2 regions of the Paraliobacillus sp. X-1268 genome follow, and region 1 is predicted to be linked to the other one. Evidence: riboswitches for the same ligand, from Rfam matches in the RefSeq annotation. Region 1 holds a riboswitch; the other holds the start of a gene.

Region 1 (4,404 bases):
GAAAATGATGGTTTTCATTGGTGGACAATTTAACTTAAATTAAATGTAAGAAAAGAAGCTATTCATCATGATGATGAATAGCTTCTTTTCACTTTTATTAGCTTAACCATTCTGTATGGAAAGTACCTTCTTTATCAATTCGTTGATACGTATGTGCACCAAAGTAATCACGTTGAGCCTGCAATAAATTGGCTGGTAACGTTTCTGTACGGTAACTATCATAATAAGCTAATGCACTAGCGAAGCCTGGTACAGGAATACCCCGTTCCATCGCAATAGAAAGAACTTTACGTAACGATGTTTGATAGTCCTCAACGATACCCTTGAAGTATGAATCTAATAATAGATTTGCTAAAGCAGGTTCACGATCATAAGCTTCTTTAATTTTTTGTAAGAACTGCGCTCTAATAATACAGCCACCACGGAAGATCATCGCTATATCACCATAACGTAAGTTCCAATCATTCTCATCTGATGCTGCACGCATTTGTGCGAAACCTTGCGCATATGAAACAATTTTACTCATATAAAGTGCTTTACGAATTGCTTCTACTAACTCATCCTTATCACCTTCATAAGGTGCATCCTGAGCTGAAGGGCCACTTAATATTTTGCTTGCTTTCACACGTTCATCTTTCATAGCAGAGATGAACCGAGCAAATACAGATTCTGTTATAACTGGTAATGGAACACCTAAGTCTAACGAACTCTGACTAGTCCATTTACCTGTACCTTTTTGACCTGCAGTATCAAGAATCATATCAACCATTGGCTTACCTGTTTCATCGTCTTTTTTCGTGAAAATATCTGCCGTTATTTCAATTAAATAACTGTCTAATTCCCCTTTATTCCATTCAGCGAACACCTTGTGTAATTGATCAGCATCATAACCAAGAATATTCTTCAGCATGAAGTACGCCTCACCGATTAATTGCATATCTCCATATTCAATACCATTATGTACCATTTTAACATAATGACCTGCTCCGTTTGGCCCAATATAAGTGACACAAGGTTCGCCGTCTACTTTAGCTGAAATAGCCTCTAAGATAGGAGAAACAAGATCATACGCTTCTTTTTGACCACCTGGCATAATAGAAGGTCCTTTAAGTGCACCCTCTTCTCCACCAGATACACCTGTACCAATAAAGTGAATACCTGATTGATCTAATTCTTTATTTCTTCTAATTGTATCTTTGAAGAAGGTATTTCCACCATCAATTAAGATATCACCTTTATCAAGAAGAGGTTTCAATGTTTCTATTGTTGCATCAGTAGCAGCACCTGCTTGAACCATAAGTAAGATCTTACGAGGCTTTTCTAATGAATCAACAAATTCTTCAATTGATTTTGCACCAAAGAAGTTTTTTCCTTCTGCTTCATTTTTCAAAAAGTCTTCTGTTTTTTGGAATGTTCTGTTATATACAGATAAAGAATATCCTCTACTCTCCACATTCATGGCAACATTTTTCCCCATTACAGCTAAACCGATTACTCCGAATTGTTGTTTTACCATAGTATTTTCGCTCCTTTTTTAATTAAAAATCCTCTTTCTATCATACGTTGAAATTCTTTACCTTGCAACTCTGCCGTACTAGTTATCTAAAGGATTATTTCACTCCCTCTATAAACTTATAACAAGCTAGCTTATCTTGCAATTGAATTTTTTGAAAAATTCTATTAATACATCAATTTAATTACAAAATAACTATGTGCATAACTTACTAATGGAATCAAAACCTTATTTAAAAAGCTACCAACTTGACAAATCAACGCTTTTGTAATAAAATATTTTCTAGAGCTTAGCCAAGCAATTTAAAATGAAGCAAGTTAAAATTATGGCATCTGCCAATGTTTTTTGAAAGTGTATGAAGGAACCATATACAATTAGCAAGACTTATTCACACTGGATCGACTTTGGAGTCGTAAGGATGTAGGAGAGGTAGGGCTTACATCGTTTAGGTTAGTAAAAACTTCCAGGTGGAGATACCGCGGCAATTTAATGAGATAAATAGAAATTAAATAAAATTTTTACTTGTGAAAATGGCAAGTTATTCTAGGGGTACCTTTCAACTGAAAGGTACCCCTTTCCAATTTCTTTAGATTATATTGACGACCACGTTCTAAACTGGTACGATCTGTTTATCTATTTATTTTATAATCGCAGTGATTATTATGGGTAACACTATAATAGGAGCAGCTTCTGGAGAGATCGTTTTTAAACGACGCCGAAGGATTCACAATCTCAGGCAACAGGACAGAAGAAACTAGACATAACCTTTATGTTTACTGTTATTATCACTGAGATTGGAGAAAGATTCCAATCTTTTTTAATTGGTTATAGAAATAACTCTAAATTATATAGTGAGGTGATTTGCATGAAAAAGCGTGCAGTAGTAAGTGTAATCGGGAAAGATCAAGTAGGAATCATTGCAAAAGTGACAAATGTATTAGCAGAAAACAAAATGAATGTACTAGATATAAGCCAAACAATCTTACAGGATTTTTTCACCATGATGATGCTAGTAGAAATTGAAAGTGGAGAAGATTTAGATGCACTACTTCAACAATTTAAAGAAATTGAAAAAGAATTAGGATTAACTATTAGCATACAGCTTGAAGACGTGTTTCAAGCAATGCATCGGATCTAAAGGAGTGTGACAATATAATGGCAATAGCTTTTACGGAAATCCAAGAAACAATTCGGATGGTACAAATGGAAAGTCTTGATATTAGAACCGTTACAATGGGGATTAGCCTGAGAGATTGTGCTGATTCAGACTTTGAAAAAGTAAAACAAAATGTATATGATAAGATCACTTCATATGCGGATCAACTAAAACCGATTGCAGAGCAAGTAGAAAAAGAATATGGTATTCCAATTATTAATAAGCGAATAGCTATTACACCTGTAGCTGAAATTTTAGGAAAAGCAACTGTTGATCAAGCAGTTGAATTAGCGCAAACGCTCGATAAAGCAGCCAAAAAATTGGGTGTCGATTTCATTGGTGGGTATTCTGCTTTAGTACATAAAGGCATTAGTAAAGGCGATCAGACACTGCTTGATGCACTTCCTAGAGCACTTAGTGTGACAGAACGTGTTTGTGCCTCCATATCCATCGCAACAACTCGAACAGGTATTAATATGGATGCTGTTAAACAAATGGGTACAATCATTAAAGAAACTGCTGAATTAACAAAAGACAATAGTAGTATCGGTTGTGCGAAGCTCGTTGTTTTCTGTAATCCAGTTGAAGATAATCCATTCATGGCTGGAGCATTTCATGGCGCCGGTGAAGGTGAAGCGGTATTAAGTGTAGGGGTAAGTGGTCCTGGCGTTGTTTTAAATGCATTGAAACGGTTTCCAAATGCTGATCTTGGTGAAGTTGCCGACATCATCAAAAAGACAGCATTTAAAATTACAAGAGCTGGTGAATTGTTAGGACGTGTTGTTGCCGAGCGACTAAATGTACCATTTGGTATTATGGATCTTTCATTAGCACCTACAAATGCTACAAACGATAGTGTAGCTGAAATTTTAGAAGAAATTGGTTTAGAAAGTGTTGGTACACATGGAACAATAGCGGCTTTAGCATTAATGAATGATGCAGTTAAAAAAGGTGGAGCAATGGCAAGTTCTTATGTCGGTGGATTAAGCGGTGCATTTATTCCTGTTAGTGAGGATAACGGTATGATTCGTGGAATTGAGAATAATTCCCTTAGTCTTTCTAAATTAGAGGCGATGACATGTGTCTGTTCCGTAGGCCTTGATATGATTGCACTTACTGGAGATGTAACACCAGAAACATTGTCAGCAATCATAGCAGATGAAGCAGCAATTGGCATGATCAATAAAAAAACGACAGCAGTTCGTGTCATTCCTGTAATTGGAAAAACAGAAGGAGACGTTGTTGAATTTGGTGGTCTACTAGGTCGTGCACCTGTTATGGGTGTCAATCCTTTCAGTTCCGCAAAAATGATTCAACGTGGTGGTAGAATTCCTGCTCCACTCCAAGCATTAATCAATTAAAGGATTGCATAACATATTTATGGTCGTAATACATTTGTCGATTCTTTCTATTTAACTAAAAACCTATCTCTCAATTTCTTGAGAGATAGGTTTTTCTTGTTTACAGATTAACATTTACAATTCAAATTCCCATTCGTCTTTCATATATAGATATAAAACAAATAAAGTATTTTCTATATAAACAGTATCCTTGTTATCAACTGTTCGATCTATTTTAGGGAAAATAATAGTTGCCACTTGGTTGGTAAGTTGATACTTTTCATGCATAGGCAAACCTTCATAACGTTCACAGAAGGTCTTTATTAAATGCCAATCTTTTTGATCAAGTGCTTTTTGTTGCCAACTTTCTAATACAAGATTTTCTTTAGATAGAC
Region 2 (4,404 bases), on a different contig from region 1:
TACCTTTTTTACCTAATGAACTCATTGCAACTGAAGATGCCAGAGCGTTTAATGCCTGATTTGAACAAATATTAGAAGTCGCTTTATCTCTTCTGATATGCTGTTCTCGAGCTTGAAGAGTTAAAACAAAACCTCTTTTTCCATCTTCATCTACGGTTTGCCCTACCAACCTTCCAGGAACTTTACGCATTAGTTTCTTCGAAGTTGCAAAATAGCCACAATGCGGCCCACCAAATTGTGCAGGGATTCCAAATACCTGTGTATCACCAACAACAATATCAGCACCAAATTCACTTGGTGGTGTTAAATACCCTAGTGCTAAAGGATTACTAGATACGACAAACATAGCTTTACTATTATTCATCACTTGTCTTATAGTAGCTAGTGGCTCTATTTGACCAAAAAAGTTTGGATACTGAATAACAACACTTGCTACCGTTTCATCTACTAACGTCTCAAGCATACCTAAATCAGTTAATCCATCTTTTTCAGGTATTTCTATAATTTCAATACCTTGACCTTTTCCATACGTTTCAATTATTGCTCTAGATTCAGGATGGACTGTTTTAGAAACAAGTACTTTTTTTCTCTTTGTTTGTGCAGCACTAAGATTGGTTGCTTCCGCTAATGCAGTTGGTCCATCGTACATCGAGGAATTTGCTACATCCATACCAGTTAATTCACAGATCATCGTTTGAAATTCAAAAATAGCCTGCAATTCGCCTTGTGAAATTTCAGGTTGATAAGGTGTGTAAGCAGTGTAAAATTCTGATCTAGAGATTATATGATCAACTACTGATGGAATGTAGTGATCATAAACACCTGCACCTAAAAAGGATGTATGTGTCTTCGTGTTCACATTTTTCTTTGCTAGAGCAGTTAACTCCTGCATTAATTGCGCTTCATTTGCTGGCTTTTTTAACTGTAATTCTTTCTGTAAACGTAATTCATTAGGTATATCCTCAAATAGCTCATCTGTAGTAGATACACCAACAGTGTCTAACATTTCCTTTTTATCCTCTTGTGTCATTGGTAAGTAGCGAAACTCCATTTTTTCTCCCCCTTATCCCCTTCTATAAAACGGTGTAGCAATTACTTTAGCTTGGACTTGCTTTTTTCTAATTTGTACATTTACGAGACTTCCTTCTATTGCATAATCTGCTGCTATTAGTGCTAAACCAATATTTTTATTTAAAGTTGGTGATTGTGTTCCGCTCGTAATAAATCCTATTTCTTCCTCTTGATTCATAACTGAGTAACCATGACGCGGTATCCCTTTTCCGACCATTTCTATCCCTACCAATTTACGTTGTGGACCCTCTTTTTTTTGGTGTAGTAATAACTTTTTACCTATAAAATCATTTTTTTTATTTGTTTTAACCGCAAACCCTAGTCCTGCTTCAATTGGTGAAATAGTTGAGCTCAGTTCTTGACCATACAATGCTAAATTAGCCTCAAACCTTAATGTATCTCTTGCGCCAAGACCAATCGGTTGAATCCCTTCGTCTTTACCTGCCTCGATGATTGTTTTCCATAGTGCTACACCACTATTCACTGCAATATATATTTCAAAACCATCTTCACCCGTGTAACCTGTTCGCGCGATCAGTGCTTTGTCATCTAATCCATTAAAAGATACATCTTGTGAAAATTCAAAAAACTTAATATTAGCTAATTTCTTATCAATTACTTTTTGCAACACTTGTTCAGCCTTTGGCCCTTGTATAGCTAATTGAACGAATTTTTCTGATTGATTCGTGATCGTTACCTGCTCCACTTTATGTTTCATTAACCAGTTAAAATCTTTTATTATATTAGCAGCATTCACTACTAATAAATACTTCTCATTAGCTAACTGATAAACAATTAGGTCATCCACTGTTCCACCATCTGGATAACACATAATTGTGTATTGCGCATGATTTGAGCTAAGATTTGACAGATCATTTGTAAGCATCTTTTGCAAGAAAGCTTCTGCTTCTTTTCCTTCTACAAGTATTTCTCCCATATGTGATACATCAAACAAACCGACTTTATTTCTTGTTACATGATGTTCATTTTTAATACCAGTAAAATAGACTGGTAATGCCCATCCACCAAAATCAATTGTTTTAGCATTGAATTTTTCATACTCGGAGAATAATGGTGTTTTCTTCAATTCTTCCATTTACTCAAAACCCCTCTCAAACTTAAATTAGTCAAATAAAAAGACAGGTGAAATTATCATATTTATGATAATTTCCCTGTCCTTGTACCAGAAAGATTCATCCATCTTTTCAATGGACTTGCTTCTTGGGTAGTTTATTCATTGATAAACATTCTCCAGAGTTGCGTCAGATAAAAGTCTTTTTTGCCTGAGAGATTCGTATTACATACTTGCTCCTTCGGCGTCACATTATAGTGATCTCTCCTATTATCTTCATTCGCTTGTAAAATTATTAAATTTGGACATACTAGAATTTACATTGTTTTTTTACTTGAAATCAACATAATTATAGCATGATTTTAGATTAATGGCGAATGAAAACAGAAAAAAATCAAAAATAGTTCGGAAGGTGGACTTTCGTGGAAATTGAATTAAAAAGAGATCCGAAATTTATCGAGAGTTTAGAAGAAAAAGTAAATGCAGACGGTCCATTTAGCTCATGGGAATTGTTCGATTTATCTTATCAAGCTACTTTAACAACTTTAACCCATGACTTTTCTGGATTACAAGCACCTAGATTATTACCACATGTTACTTTTTTATCACATCAATTATCTTGTGCTGAGCAAGTAGTAGAAGAAATGAATGGTAGAGCTATTTTAGCTGATGAAGTAGGCTTAGGAAAAACGATTGAAGCTGGATTAGTCTTAAAAGAATATATGATGCGTGGGTTAGTAAAAAAAGCACTAATTCTCGTCCCTGCATCGCTAGTTAATCAATGGGCATTAGAATTAACGCAAAAGTTTTATATTCCAGTTGTAACAACTAGAAAACGCCCAATATGGGACCAAGACAACATTATAATTACTTCAATAGATACAGCAAAAAGAGATCCACATCGAGAGATTATTCTACAACAAAAATACGACTTTGTTTTAGTAGATGAAGCACATAAATTAAAGAATCATCAAACAAAGAATTATCAATTTATTCGATCTCTACAGAAAAAATATTGTTTGTTATTAACTGCTACTCCTATTCAAAATAAGTTAAGTGATATTTTTAATCTCGTTTCCATATTAAAACCTGGCTTTCTAGGAGATTACCAAACATTTGCAGAAAAATTCGGTAAAAACATTAAAAATCTTGATCAAGATATACACTTGAAAAAACTTGTTCAAAAAGTAATGGTGCGTAACCTTAGACTAGAAACTGGCATTGATTGGACAAAACGAAAAGTGGAAACGATTCAAATTGAATTTACAGATGAAGAAATGCAAGCATATGAACAATTAAAAAAAATCACAATAGAAGCACCGCATTTTTCAGCAATTACTTATTTACGTGAATTATGTTCTTCACGTGAAGCTTGCTTTCTTTCGATTAAGAAAAACTTAGAGAATGATAATGCGGGTATATATGCAAATGAATACAAAGAGTTTTTAGGTAAACTAGGAGAGTTACCAAACCACTCGAAAGCAATTAAAGTGGTGGAATTAATAAAACAATCGGACGAAAAATGCATTATATTTACCGAATACAGAGCCACGCAAGTTTATTTACAATGGTTTTTACAACAAAACAATATTACCTCTGTACCATTTAGAGGTGGATTTAAACGAGGCAAAAAAGATTGGATGCGTCAGTTGTTTAAAGATAAAGCCCAAGTATTAATTGCGACTGAAGCTGGAGGAGAAGGAATTAATCTTCAATTCTGCAACAAAATGATTAACTATGATTTACCATGGAATCCAATGCGTCTAGAACAAAGGATTGGTCGAATTCACCGCTATGGTCAAAAGAACGATGTACAAATTTATAATTTTGCGATCAAGAATACAATTGAGGATCATATTCTGCGATTATTATATGAAAAAATTCATTTGTTTGAACGAGTTATTGGTAATTTAGATGCGATTCTTGCAGATTTACAATTAACAAACCTTGAGAATGAGATGGAGAAAATATTTAAGGAATCTCAAACAGATGGTGAAGTAAGGATTAAGATGGATAATTTATCTGCGGTTATTTCAGATGCGCAATTAACTTATGAGAAGGAGAATTCACATGGCAATCGAGAATCTTCATAATTTCCTTCATGACTTTTTTATCGCTAATCAATGTACAATAAAGGAAAATAGTCCTGGGAAATTATCTATCCAACTAACCGATAAGATGGATGAATATATCATGAATCGTCCCTTTTATTGGCAATATATTAAAAAAATTGGACAAAAAGGAGAGCCTGGATCAATTAC

Evidence for each region. Region 1 has a riboswitch for glycine ahead of D2K62_RS06565 (ACT domain-containing protein). Riboswitches for the same ligand answer to the same signal wherever they lie in the genome.
Region 2: another riboswitch for glycine. It lies ahead of gcvT (glycine cleavage system aminomethyltransferase GcvT); the one in region 1 lies ahead of D2K62_RS06565 (ACT domain-containing protein).

The regions. Positions count from the first base shown of each region.
Region 1 covers NZ_QJSK01000003.1:65,525-69,928, forward strand. The annotation lists gene zwf (glucose-6-phosphate dehydrogenase) at 1-33, shown strand, start outside; gene gndA (NADP-dependent phosphogluconate dehydrogenase) at 98-1,516, opposite strand; glycine riboswitch at 2,194-2,271, shown strand; gene D2K62_RS06565 (ACT domain-containing protein) at 2,379-2,651, shown strand; gene D2K62_RS06570 (PFL family protein) at 2,669-4,030, shown strand; gene D2K62_RS06575 (RDD family protein) at 4,145-4,404, opposite strand, start outside.
Region 2 covers NZ_QJSK01000001.1:6,258-10,661, reverse strand. The annotation lists gene gcvPA (aminomethyl-transferring glycine dehydrogenase subunit GcvPA) at 1-1,051, opposite strand, end outside; gene gcvT (glycine cleavage system aminomethyltransferase GcvT) at 1,064-2,167, opposite strand; glycine riboswitch at 2,332-2,423, opposite strand; gene D2K62_RS00060 (DEAD/DEAH box helicase) at 2,566-4,236, shown strand; gene D2K62_RS00055 (YqhG family protein) at 4,214-4,404, shown strand, end outside.